4 regions of the Gordonia amicalis genome follow, and region 3 is predicted to be linked to each of the others. Evidence: predicted binding sites of a transcription regulator. Region 3 holds the regulator's gene; each other region holds the start of a gene.
What was found. Region 3 encodes LexA, which represses DNA repair genes until DNA is damaged. Its sites were predicted from a motif close to CGAACANNTGTTCG; they were not measured.
Positions count from the first base shown of each region.

Region 1: the regulator LexA is predicted to act here: its motif matches at 773-786, upstream of IHQ52_RS12925 (DUF222 domain-containing protein).
Region 2: the regulator LexA is predicted to act here: its motif matches at 1,321-1,334, upstream of IHQ52_RS01990 (DUF222 domain-containing protein).
Region 4: the regulator LexA is predicted to act here: its motif matches at 1,742-1,755, upstream of IHQ52_RS11415 (error-prone DNA polymerase).

Region 1 is NZ_CP091855.1:2,802,708-2,806,120, reverse strand. It holds gene IHQ52_RS12930 (glycoside hydrolase family 43 protein) at 1-590, opposite strand, end outside; gene IHQ52_RS12925 (DUF222 domain-containing protein) at 813-2,432, shown strand; gene IHQ52_RS12920 (DUF1214 domain-containing protein) at 2,597-3,413, opposite strand, start outside.
Region 2 is NZ_CP091855.1:433,394-436,806, forward strand. It holds gene galE (UDP-glucose 4-epimerase GalE) at 1-318, shown strand, start outside; gene IHQ52_RS01985 (MBL fold metallo-hydrolase) at 323-1,159, opposite strand; gene IHQ52_RS01990 (DUF222 domain-containing protein) at 1,392-2,945, shown strand; gene IHQ52_RS01995 (DUF6541 family protein) at 3,095-3,413, opposite strand, start outside.
Region 3 is NZ_CP091855.1:3,687,464-3,690,876, reverse strand. It holds gene IHQ52_RS16845 (DeoR/GlpR family DNA-binding transcription regulator) at 1-228, opposite strand, end outside; gene IHQ52_RS16840 (phosphoenolpyruvate--protein phosphotransferase) at 364-2,082, shown strand; gene lexA (transcriptional repressor LexA) at 2,060-2,767, opposite strand; gene IHQ52_RS16830 (LysM peptidoglycan-binding domain-containing protein) at 3,004-3,413, shown strand, end outside.
Region 4 is NZ_CP091855.1:2,459,888-2,463,300, forward strand. It holds gene IHQ52_RS11410 (SDR family oxidoreductase) at 1-1,592, opposite strand, end outside; gene IHQ52_RS11415 (error-prone DNA polymerase) at 1,769-3,413, shown strand, end outside.

The DNA.
Region 1 (3,413 bases), 880 kb from region 3:
GTCATCAGATACGGAACGAATCCGCCACCCGTCGACATCGACAGGATCACGTTGACCCGGCCACCTTCGACGAACCACTCCGGCGCCCACGCCTTGGTGGTGAACGGCGACAACGACGGTCCGTCACTGGAGCCCGCCGATCCGAAACTCAGCGAGCCCGCCGACGACCCGGTGCCGTCACCCGTGCCGGGCAGGAAGGCACAGCACAACGGCACCGGGTAGTTGTGCATGAAGGTCCAGTTCACGCGGTCACGACTGCGCGCGAAGCCGATCGACGTCGAACCGGTGGTGTAGGTGACGTAGTACCAGCCGTCCGAACTCCGGAAGATACTCGGGTCACGCACCAGACCCGACGGTGGCTGGTAAGCCGACATGCGGATCGGCTGGAACCGGGTCGCGTCCGAGGACTGGTACACGTCCATGTGCCGGGCACTGGTGTTGGAGAACCCCACCATCGTGTACCGCCAGTTGTCCGGCGCCGCGTCTGCGGCACCCGGGGTGCCGGCCAGCAGCGCCGAGAGTGCAAGGACCGCGATCGCCAATGAGCCGACGCGGGACCGGCGAGTGAGGATTCGCTGGGGCAGCAACATTGAAGCAGTATCCGCGAAATCGACTGTGGTGTGAATGGCTTTCGCCGATACAACCACCGGCATTCGAGACACCCGGGATGCCCATCGACGACCGGAGGCCCTTTACACCACACCTCCGACACTTCTAGTGCCGCCATCCGGCACCGAATTCTTCTGCACGGCACAGTAATTGCGTGTACAGTCGAACATGCATTCGAACCACGGATTCAGGAGGTGACCGTCATGACCGACATCGCATCTACTGATGTCGTCGACGAGCCCGCCCCTGCCGAGATGCCCGATTTGCTCGATGAACTCGACACGATCGTCGACAAGCTGCAGAACACCGGTTTCACCCGCCTGTCCGATGCCGAAGTCGATGACGCCGGCATGCGCATCGAACGGGCCATCGCCCGACTCACCTACACCGGCAACCAGCAGATCGTCGAAGCCGATCAGCGCGACCTGCCACGCAAGTCCGGCTACCGCAGCGTCATCGACTACATGAAACACCGACTCCGCATCGCCTACCCCGGCAAACGACTCAAACAGACCCGGGCCACCGCGACCTACCCCGACCTCACCACTGGTGAACCCCTCGAACCCACGCACCCGACGCTGGCCGAGGCGTTCGCCAATGGCCAAGTCGGTTCAGCTCACGTGCACGCCGTGATGGACGTGTTGGATCAGATTCCGCACGCCATCCCACTTGATGTGCAGGTCGCCGCCGAACGCACCATGGCCGAACAAGCCGTCAACCTCACCCCCGAGCAGATCACTGACGTAGGTTCGCGACTACTGGCCCACCTCGACCCCGACGGAACACTCGCCGACGACACCGACCGCCAACGCCGTCGCAAACTGTCGGTCAACCGGCAACGTGCCGACGGCACCGCCAAGATGTCCGCCGACCTCACACCCGAACTCCTCGCGCGGATCACCATGCTGCTCGCGGTCTGGGCCAAACCCGGCATGAACAACCCCGACGACCCCGAATCACCGCACGGGTCGATCGAGAATGCCGACCCCGAGATGGTCGAAGCCGCTGCCGCACGTGATGATCGCAGCGATGCGCAGCGCAACCACGACGCGTTCAACGCCTTGCTGAAGGCTGTGTTCGAGGACGGCCTGCTCGGCAAGAGCCACCGCGAACTACCCGTGCAGGTGATCGTCAAAGCCGACCTCAACGATCTGATCCGCGAAGCCGGGTTCGCCACCACCGCCACCGGCACCCTGATCCCCATCCCCGACCTCATCGACATGGCCGCCGACGCCCAACCCTGGCTGGCGGTGTTCAAAGACGCCACCGCCGTCCCGCTGTACTTCGGACGCGGCAAACGCCTGGCCACCCGCGAACAACGCCTCGCCTCCTTCGCCCGACCCGACGGCGAAGTGTGCTCCACACCCGACTGCGACCTATCCGCCGCACACGTGGAAATGCATCACGCCCAACTCGATTGGGGTCTGGGCGGACTCACCGACATCACCGACCTGACCCCGGCCTGCTCGAAACACAACCGCATGGTCGGCGACCAGCCCGGACAGTTCACCACCCGCATGGTCCGCGAGGGCCCCGACGAAGGGCGTTGCGCCTGGCGGCTCAACGCCGAACCCGGCGCGCCCCCGAATCCCGAACGCATCAACCGGCGACCCGACCTACCCCGCCGATTCGCCGAGCACCTCCGACAGGTGCGTACCGAGATCCACGGACCCGACCCTGCGTCCGGCGATCAGCCACGCCTGGAGATCCGCGAAGTCATCGACCACCGACCGGAGCCGCCAATGCGCGGGCTGTCCGTCACTGAGCTGTCCCCCATCGAACTACAGCTCGCAGCCATCATCGGATTGAACACCAGACGCTGATACCACCACGGCGACGGGTCCACCAGCGGTCGAGGATCGCTTGGCTCGCACCTCGTGCGATCGAAGTCGCTTGCGACACTGTTCTGTATTCACCCGACTTCGATCGAAGTCGAACGGCCGCAACGACATCGCACGCGACGTCATTCCGGAGGGCGACCGACGGCTCAGGATTCGGCGACCGGCTTCAGCACCGGCGGAGTCCACGTGCCGTCGAGGACCTCGGGGCGCGGACGATACAGGCGGATGAGGTAGTTCCAGCCCTCGGGCGTCACGATCGCGTTGGGCGGGACGTCACCAGTGACGGCGGGGATGAACCGAACGGTGATCGACCCGTCGCCGTTGCGTACGCCGGTGACGCTGTTGACCGTGTACAGGTCCTTCTCGTTGGGCTCGAAGAACCCCGCCGCGTTGTACACCGACACCGACCAGAAGGCGTCGACCGGGATGTCGGCGAAGACGAGTTCGTAGTGCCCGGGACCGACGGCGGGGTCGACGCCGACATAGGTGGCCTCGGATGTCGGGAGCCCACCCCAGCCCGCCGCACATCCGATGAGGTGGCGGACCGGGTCCACCTCGTCGCGGCTGCCGAAGGTGTGGTCGAAGGAGGTGAGCCCTTTCGCCAGCTCCAGCAGAGCATCTCGGGTCGCATCGAGACTCGCGGTGTCGTAGTCGGGGGACACGAACGGCTCCGACGAGCCCGGAAGGAGCGTCACCTGGTCCTGCAACCTCCCGACTTCGGCCACATCGACCACATCGGTCGGATCGACCAGAATCCGTACGGCGACCAGGACGTAGCGCGATCCGTACGTCTCCTGCGTCAGCGTGTGCTCGCCGGACGCGTGCAGAACGTCACCGACGTAGTGGTCCTCGTTCACGATCATCGCGGACACGTAGCGGTCACCGGCGTCGGGCAAGGTGAGCACCGCCGGTGCCGCGAGATCGGCGACGGCGAAGCTGTACAGGGTGTCCCGATTGAGGCGG
Region 2 (3,413 bases), 1.9 Mb from region 3:
GTCGACGACCTCGCGGCCGGGCACGTCGCCGCACTGGACCGCATCAGCACTGGTCATACCGGCATGTCGACGTGGAACCTCGGAACCGGACAAGGCGTTTCGGTCCTCGAAGTCGTGCACGCTTTCGAAAAGGCGAGCGGCAAGCCGATTCCGTACGAGATCGCACCGCGCCGGCCCGGTGACATCGCCGCGTCGTACGCCGATCCCACCCGCGCGAACGCCGACCTGAACTGGCACGCCACCAAGACGATCGACGACATGTGCGCCGACACCTGGCGCTGGCAGTCGGGAAACCCGACGGGCTATCCGGACGCCTGAGCCGTCACCGATCGGCGTACGGATCGTCGGGATCGACGGTCTCGTCGGTGGCCCACCCGATGTAGCGGCGGGCCGACGTCTCGACGACCTCGCGTGCGTTCTCGTCGACGACGACGCCGAACGCGTCGTACAGTCGATCGAAGGGTAGTGCCGTGACCCGGTCGGCGATCTGACGAACGAGTCTGGGCGACAACGGGATCATGTTCGGGTAGCTGCGCATGAAGGTCACCATCCCCGGCTGCATGACGCCTTTGATCGTGTCGCCGGTCAGCAACGCTCCCCGACCGTCGGCGGCACCCGGCAGGTGCAGGACCGCGCTACCCGGAAAATGCCCGCCGCACTGGATGATTCGCACCCCGTTGAGGATCTCGGCGTCGCCGGACCAGAACTCGACGACAGGATCCGGCCGGGTCAGCCATCGACGATCGAGATCGTTGTAGTAGACCGGCACCCCACCGAACCGGTGACTGAGAGACACACTGGCGCCGTAGAGGTGCGGATGACTGGCCGTGATGGCTGCGACGCCGCCGCATTCCACCAGCCGGTCGACGAGAGAGGGACCGACGAAACCCGGTGGTTCCCAGAGGATGTTTCCCTGCGAAGTGGCCACCAGGAATCCCTGCTGGCCGATGCCGACCGACGGCCTCAGCGAAAGTCGGGTGAGGCCCGGCTCGACCTCGGCGACGTCGAGCGCATTGTCGGCGTCCTCGTCGAGTCGGGTCCACTGTTGTCCGCTTGTCGGAATCCACTGCCGGTCGTCGTCGCAGATCGGACAGACCTCGGGAAGGTCCGCGTCGGGCGCGTACTCGTTCGCGCAGAAGACACACATCCACGGCTGCATGACTCGACGCTAACCCCGTTGCCAGCCTCGGGCCCTGATCTCCGAGGGATGTGGTCCATCGGACCGACGTGGGTCAGCACTATATCAGTGCATACCGACAGAAGATTTGCACACGAACTCCATCGACAATCGTTGCACGCCTTGATATTCAGGCGTACGCTCGAACATACATTCGTAACAACGGCATCGGGGGGGGGTGACCGTCTTGATCGAGATCTCGAACTCCGACGTCGTGCCGTCGACCCGCGCCTCCGAACTCGTGCAAGAACTACACCGGATCACCACCGAACTGCAGACCGTCGACCTGACACAATGCTCCGATGCCGAGCTCGTCGACGTCGCCGCCGACACCGAACGCGCCATCGCCCGACTCACTTTCGCCGGCGACCGGCAGATCGTCGAGATCGCCGACCGCGACCTGCCCCACAAAACCGGGCACCGCAGCATCACCCAGTTCATGACCCACCGCCTGCGCATGGCCGACCCCATGCGCCGCACCAAACAACGCCACGCGACCGCCACCCACCTCAGCCCGACCGGCGAACCACTCGAACCCGAACGCCCCGCTCTGGCAGAGGCATTGGCCGACGGCAAGATCAACACCTCCCACATCCGGGCGGTACTCGACGTGCTCGACCAGATCCCGCACGCCGTCGACCACGACGTGAAACTCGCCGCCGAACGACAGATGGCCGAAATCGCCGTCGACCACACCCCCGCCGACATCACCGCCCTCGGCGCCCGCCTGTTGGCCCACCTCGACCCCGACGGAACACTCGCCGACGACACCGACCGCAAACGCCGTCGCAAACTGTCGGTCAACCGGCAACGCGCCGACGGCACCGCCAAGATGTCCGCCGACCTCACACCCGAACTCCTCGCGCGGATCACCATGCTGCTCGCGGTCTGGGCCAAACCCGGCATGAACAACCCCGACGACCCCGAATCACCGCACGGGTCGATCGAGAATGCCGACCCCGAGATGGTCGAAGCCGCTGCCGCACGTGATGATCGCAGCGATGCGCAGCGCAACCACGACGCGTTCGACGCCTTGCTGAAGGCTGTGTTCGAGGACGGCCTGCTCGGCAAGAGTCACCGCGGGTTGCCGATACAGGTGATCGTCAAAGCCGACCTCAACGATCTGATCCGCGAAGCCGGGTTCGCCACCACCGCCACCGGCACGCTGATCCCCATCCCCGACCTCATCGACATGGCCGCCGACGCCCAACCCTGGCTGGCCGTGTTCAAAGACGCCACCGCCGTCCCGCTCTACTTCGGACGCGGCAAACGCCTGGCCACCCGCGAACAACGACTCGTGTCCTTCGCCCGACCCGACGGCGAGGTCTGCTCCACACCCGACTGCGACCTATCCGCCGCACACGTGGAAATGCACCACGCGCAACTCGACTGGGGTCTCGGTGGCCTCACCGACATCACCGACCTCGCACCCGCATGCCCGAAACACAACCGCATGGTCGGCGACCAGCCCGGCCAATACACCACCCGCATGGTGCGGGAAGGACCCGACGAAGGCCGTTGCACCTGGCAACTCAACGCCGAACCCGGCGCACCACCCAACCCCGAACGTGTGAACCGGCGACCCGACATACCCCGACGGTTCGCCGAGCACCTTGAACAGGTGCGCACCGAGATCCACGGGCCCGACGAGGCGTCCGGCGATCAGTCGCGCCTTCAGCTGCGCCAGATCATCGACCTACGCAACGCCTCCGACGCCGAAGCCACCCTCGCCTCGATAATGCTCGCCGCCGCATACCCGCGCGCCTGAGATGGCATCGGTATGACGTTGTGCCCGGAATCCGGGCACAACGTCATACCGGTCTGAAGCAGAAAGCCCGATGCTCGCGAAGGGCGGCGCGACGAGCAGGCCTCGCACCAAAGCCGAGGACGCCGGACCACATACGACCTCGTCCCGGGTCAGCCGACGGGCGGCGCCTCGGCCGGCGGGACGCCCACAGCCGGCACACCCTCCACCGGCGCAGGCGGGTACACCAGGTCGTTGACGCGGTAGACGACGGCCTCGCCCTGCCGGAACACCTCGGTCAGACCGGGGGCCCCGTTCTCGCGCAGTTCCAGGAACGGGTCGCCCTGGTGGCCGTTCTCCGGGTCGGGTCGACCGCGCTGGAACTCCCAATAGCTCGTCGGGGAGTCGATCACATAGTGCACGTTCATGTCCCGGACGATCTGGTCGATCGCGGGGTCGGCGCCGATCTTCGCGACACCCCAGAAGACGTCG
Region 3 (3,413 bases):
TTCGGTCTCCCGTTCGGCGATGCCGAGTTCACCGATCACCCGCATCACCTCGGGGCGGACGGCACCGCCGTGCACGCGCTGCAGGTGCCCGCCGCGCTCGAGAACGGCCAGGTCGCGCCGAACCGTCTCGCTGGTCACGTCGAACTTCGCGGCGAGCTCGGCGACCGAGGCGCGCCCTGCGACGCGCACCTCCTCGGCGATGGCCTGCTGTCTCTCCTCGGCGTACACACCGGCTCCGTTCTGATCGTTCCTGCACACTCGGCCACCCCGTGAATGTGGGAATATGTGGCTTTCAATGTTGTAGTAACTGTGTTTACGCCTGTTTATGTTGACAAGTCAAGCCAAATTTGTAACCGTGGTCACATGACGCAGATTCTGACGGGGACGCCGGTCGTCGGTGGTGTGGCTCATGGACCCGCACTGTCGCCGGGACGCCGTCCCGACCACAGTGCGGAGGCGCTCGGCGCCGGTGTCGAGATCTCCGAGGACCAGCGCCCGGAGGAGGTCGCACGATTCACCGCGGCGGCAGGCGTCGTCGCCGCGCGACTCCGTGAGCGCGCGTCGCAGAACACCGGCGTCGCCGCGGAAGTACTCGCCGCCACCGCCGGACTCGCGGAAGACCGCGGCTGGATCGGTGCGGCGTCGGCCCTGATCGCCAGGGGTGCGTCGGCACCGTCGGCCGCCGTTGCCGCCACCGAACAGTTCGCCGCGGTGTTCACCAAGCTGGGCGGCCTGATGGCCGAGCGGGTCACCGACCTCAACGACGTCCGCGACCGCGTGCTCGCCGAACTCCTGGGACTGCCCGAACCCGGGGTGCCCACGCCGGAGGTGCCCTCGATCCTGCTGGCCGACGACCTCGCACCCGCCGACACCGCCGGCCTCGACCCCACCACCACGATTGCCCTCGTGACGCGACTGGGTGGGCCCACCAGTCACACCGCGATCATCGCCCGCCAGCTCGGCATCCCGTGCGTCGTCGCGGTGTCCGGACTCGTCGGGATCGATGCGGGTACGGCGATCCTCGTCGACGGCACCACGGGTGAGATCGCCGTCGACCCCGACGACACCGCCGCGCGAGCCCGAGTCGAGGAGTATCGGCGTCACGCCGCTCGCATCGCCGGGTGGTCGGGTCCGGGCCGCACCGGCGACGGGGTGGAGGTGGCGATCCTGGCCCACGTCGCCGACGGGTCGTCGGCCCGCGCGGCCACCGATCACCCGGTGGAGGGTGTCGGACTGTTCCGTACCGAACTGGCCTTCCTCGAGCGCGCCGACGAGCCGTCGGTCGACGAGCAGGCGTGCATCTATCGCGAGGTGCTGGACGCTTTCGATGGCCGCAAGGTGGTCATCCGCACCCTCGACGCCGGCTCGGACAAGCCGCTGCGCTTCGTGACCCATCCCGACGAGGCCAACCCGGCACTCGGTGTGCGCGGCGACCGAATCGCCTTGGCGCACCCCGAGATCCGCGCGCGCCAGCTCGACGCGATCGCCCGGGCGGCGCAGGAGGCCGACGCGCAGCCGTGGGTCATGGCCCCGATGATCGCCTCACCCGCCGAGGCTGCGGCATTCGCCGCGCAGGTGCGCGAGCGTGGACTCGTCGCCGGTGTGATGATCGAGGTCCCCGCCGCGGCGATCCTGGCCCCGGCGATCCTGGCCGAGGTGGACTTCGTCTCGATCGGCACCAATGACCTCACGCAGTACACGATGGCCGCTGACCGAATGTCCGCCGAGCTCGCATCGCTGACCGATCCGTGGCAGCCGGCCGTGCTGCATCTCGTCGCAACGGTCGCCCGGGCCGGACGTGATCAGGGGAAACCGGTGGGCGTCTGCGGAGAGGCCGCGGCCGATCCGCATCTCGCCTGCGTGCTGGTCGGACTCGGGGTCACCTCGTTGTCGAGCGCTCCCGTCGCGGCGCCCGCGGTCGGCGCCCAACTCGGCGCGGTCACCCTGGCAACCTGCGAAAACGCGGCGGCCGCCGCGCTGGCCGCCACCGATCCGGCTACGGCTCGCGCGGCGGCCGCCGCGGTACTCGACAGTGGCGCCGACACTGACAGCGACGAGGTCAGACTCGCCGCATCACGGTGACGACCTTGCCGAGGATGACGGCCTCGTCGCCCGGGATCGGGTCGAACAACTCGTTGTGCGGCATCAGCCAGACATGACCCTTCTGGCGTTTGAAGGTCTTGACCGTGGCCTCGCCGTCGATCATCGCGGCCACGATGTCGCCGTTGTCGGCCACGTTCTGCTGGCGGACGACGACCCAGTCCCCGTCGCAGATCGCGGCGTCGATCATCGACTCGCCGACGACCTTCAGCAGGAACAGCGATCCCTCGCCGACGAGCTCCCGGGGGAGTGGGAACACGTCCTCGACGGCTTCCTCGGCGAGGATCGGCCCGCCTGCGGCGATCCGGCCGAGCACCGGTACGAAAGTGGGCTCGGGTAGTGCTCCGCCGGTCGGCGACGTCGGCGTCGGGGGTTCGCTCGGCGCGATGTTCACCGCCCGCGGACGGTTGGCATCACGTTTGAGAAGGCCCTTGCGTTCGAGGGTCCGCAGCTGATGGGCGACCGAGGAGGTCGAGGTGAGACCCACCTCGTCACCGATCTCGCGGATACTCGGCGGGTAACCGCGTTCTCGCACGGATTTGCGGATCACCTCGAGAACTCCGCGCTGCCGCGGCGTCAGCGACGCCTCGGCCGCCGCCATGTCCGCCGGGGTGACGGGCTCGTCGGCGCCCCGCGCTCCGGTGCGCTTACCGCCGTCATCGCTCATGATCGGGTTCCTCTCGATTCCGAACGTGCTGGTAGATCGCTTGTCTGTCGACGAGCCTAGCCGAGAACGCCGACCGAATCAAACATTTGTTCGACGTGTCGCGAGACAATTGTCGGAGTGCCGTGCTACAAATCGAACATCAGTTCATCGAACAGATGATCGACATTCGAACAGTTCGATCGGGACGACGCGGTCCCACTCACGAACACCGTTCGACCGGATACACGGAGGGCACCATGCGCACCGCCACTCTCATCGACCCCGTCCACCTCGACCCCGTCCACCTCGACCCCGCCCGGCACGGCGGTCCCGTCCGCGGCGACGTCCTGGAGCGTCCGCGCCCGACACGTCGGGGAGACGCCCGGCGGCCCGTCGACAACCGTCCGGTGCCGGAATCGGTGGTCCGGGTCCGCCGCGTCGCCTCCACCCAGTGCGCGTCGCCGGTGGGTATGCGTGGTCGTGGACCGGTGGTCCCGGCGTCGCCTCCCGCCGAAACGGTTCCCGCGGCCGTCATCCGCCGGCGTCGCCGCACGGCGACCGCTGTCCTCGCCGGCGTCGCGCTCGCCCTGGCCGTGTGGGTCATCGCGGTCGTCGGCCAGAACTACGCCGCGTCGGTCACGCCTGCCGCGGTCGGCACCGAGGTCGT
Region 4 (3,413 bases), 1.2 Mb from region 3:
TTCGACGCCGCATAGGCGCCGAAGCGCGGACCGCGGGACTGCACCGCGATCGAGGTCACGTTGACCACATGTCCCGACCGCCGGGCAACCATGTGCGGCAGGAGTCCGAGGATGAGGTTGACCGCGCCGAAGTAGTTGACCGCCATGACCCGGTGATAGTCGTGGGAGCGTTGCACCGAGTTCACGGTGGCGCGCCGGATGGACCGGCCGGCGTTGTTGACCAGCACGTCGACGTGACCGTGCTCCGCCAGTACCGATTTGACCAGCGCGTTGACCGATTCCTCGTCGGTGATGTCGCACTGATACGCCACCGCACGGCCGGGCGGGATGCCCTTCTTGCTGGTCGTCGAATTCAATTCGGCGGCGGCGGAATCGAGTTCGTCGGCAGATCGGGCCACGATGATCACGTTGGCGCCACGTGCGACGCACATCCGGGCGGTGGCCTTCCCGATGCCGCTCGACCCGCCGGTGATGAGAATGTTCTTGCCCACGAGAGGGCCGCGGGGGTCGCGACGCCGGTTGCGGGAACGGTCGAGGTGCGCAGACCAGTACTGCCACAGGCGGGGTGCGTATTCGGCGAATTCGGGGACACCGATCCCGTGCTCGTGGAGGACGGCGATGGTGGCGTCGGAGGAGAAGTCCACCGGCAGCGACACCGCGTCGAGCACCGCCGGTGGGATGCCCTGTTGGGTGGCGAGGAGATTGCGGCCGACGCGGGCCGGTCCCATCGCGGACAGCGCCAGTACCGGCTCGACCATGGCGTGGGGGACGGCGTCGAATCCCCGGGGTGCACCGAAGGACGGGGCGAGCGCGTTGTACATCTCGGTGATGGTGAGCGAACGCCGGTCCCCGAGGTGGAACACGAGTCCGCTGCGCTGCGGTTCCACGGCGATGAGCGCCACCATGGCTGCGGCGACGAAGTCGACGGGCACCATGTTGAGCGTGCCGAGGTCGGGCATCGGCAACCGCAGCTTCGACGGGAGACGTCCGAGCGCCGCGAGGTGACCGAAGAAGTAGTAGGGGCCGTCGATCTTGTCCATCTCGCCGGTCTGTGAGTCGCCGACGACGATCGAGGGCCGGTACACGCGCCACCGCAGGCCCTCGCGTTCGCGCACGACTCGTTCGGCCTCGAACTTGGTCCGGTGATACGCAGTCGGAAAGCCTTGCCCGACTTCGAAATCGGTTTCGTCGAAGCGGCCGCGATGGTCGCCGGCCACCGCGATCGAGGAGACGTGATGCAACAGGGCGTCGTGGGCGATGGCGAAGTCGGCGACGCGTGAGGTGCCGAGGACGTTGGCGGCCCGTTGCGACTCGGCGCCGGCGGCCATGTCGTAGATCGCGGCGAGATGGACCACGTGGTCGAAATCCGGCAGGTCGTTCGCGTCGAGGCCGAGGCCCGGGCTGGTCAGATCGCCGACGACCGGGGTCACTCGATCGGCGGCACCGAGGTCGTCGAGCAGGGCGGTGAACGTGGATCGAGAGGATTCGCGCACCAGTGCGTGGATGGTCGCGTCGGGGTCGACGGTCAGAAGACGATCGATGACGCGCCGGCCGATGAACCCGCTGCCTCCGGTGATGAAGTAGCTAGTCATGTAGGGATCCCGTCATGTGAGCGGGCATGCCACCCGCTGGATGTCCCGTCCCCCGATGGGAGATGGAATCTGTCTGGTACTCAGAGTTGCACTAACTCGAGCCGGACGCAACGGCCTACGGGGATCGGCGGGGAATCCGGATGTCAATTCGAACTCGTGTTCGATAGACTGTTCGGGTGGGCTGGGATCAGGGACCACCGACGTGGTCGGAGATGGAGCGGGTGCTCTCCGGTCGGGCACCCGACGGCGGACGTCCGGGTACCGCCTTCGGTCCCGATGACAGCGACCACGCGATGTTCCCGGGCGACGGCGGCGACAGCCCCGCCTGGTCGCGCAAACGTGGTGCGTACCAGGCGGATGACATCACGCGGGGATCGTCGTCGGTGGCATACGCCGAACTCCACGCCCACAGCTCCTACAGCTTTCTCGACGGTGCGTCGATGCCGGAGGAACTGGTCGAGGAGGCGCAGCGGCTCGGTCTGGCGGCGCTGGCCGTCACCGACCACGACGGCTTCTACGGGATCGTCCGGTTCGCCGAGGCCGCCCGCGAATTCGGGATGCCGACGGTCTTCGGTGCGGAGCTGTCGCTGGAGCCCGACATCGCACGAACCGGACACAACGATCCCCCGGGAGAACACCTGCTGGTCCTCGCCCGTGACGGCGAGGGTTACCGCCGGCTGTCGCGGACGATTGCCGAGGCGCACATGGTCGCGGGCGAGAAGGGCTTGCTGCGCTACGACCGCGACGCCCTGGCCGGTGCCGGGGACGGGCATTGGCTGATCCTCACCGGCTGCCGGAAGGGCGCGGTCCGACGCGCGCTGGACCGCGGCGGCGTCCCGGCCGCGGAGATCGCGCTGCGGGAGATGATCGAGACCTACGGCCACGGCAACGTCGTCCTGGAGCTCACCGCCCAGGCCATGCCCGACGACGACGAACGCAACGCGGTGCTCGAAGGTCTCGCCGCGCGCGCCGGGGTGCCGACGGTGGCCACCACCGGTGCGCACTTCGCCGCGCCCCGACGCCGCCGGCTGGCGATGGCGATGGCGGCGGTTCGGGCCCGCACCGACATCGAGACCATCGCGGGCTGGATGCCGGGCGTGGCCGGCGCGCATCTGCGCAGCGGCGACGAGATGGCACGGCTGATGCCCGCGCACCTCGACGCGATCGACAACGCGGCCGGCCTCGCCGCCGATTGCGCCTTCCAACTGGGCCTGATCGCGCCGGAATTGCCGCCGTTCGACGTGCCGGAGGGTTACACCGAGGCCAGTTGGTTGCGTGAACTCACCATGACCCGCGCCCGGCGCCGCTACGGCACGCCCACCGAACATCCGCAGGCCTACCGGCAGATCGAGCACGAGCTCGCCATCATCGAGACCCTCACGTTCCCCGGCTATTTCCTGGTCGTCGCCGACATCGTCGACTTCTGCAAGGCCAACGACATCCTGTGTCAGGGCCGGGGGAGCGCGGCCAACTCGGCCGTCTGTTACGCCCTGGGGATCACCAACGTCGACCCGGTCGCCAACAAGCTGCTGTTCGAGCGGTTCCTGGCCCCCGAACGCGACGGGCCGCCCGACATCGACGTGGACATCGAGTCCGACCGTCGTGAGGAGGCCATCCAGTACGTCTACCGCCGGTACGGCCGGGATCGCAGCGCGCAGGTCGCCAATGTCATCACCTATCGCGGTCGCTCGGCCATCCGGGACATGGCGCGGGCCCTGGGGTATGCGCCCGGTCAGCAGGACGCCTGGGCGAAGTCCCCGGACACCGCACCATCGGACGTGACCGATCTGGCCGGTGAGATCCTCGGTATGCCACGGCATC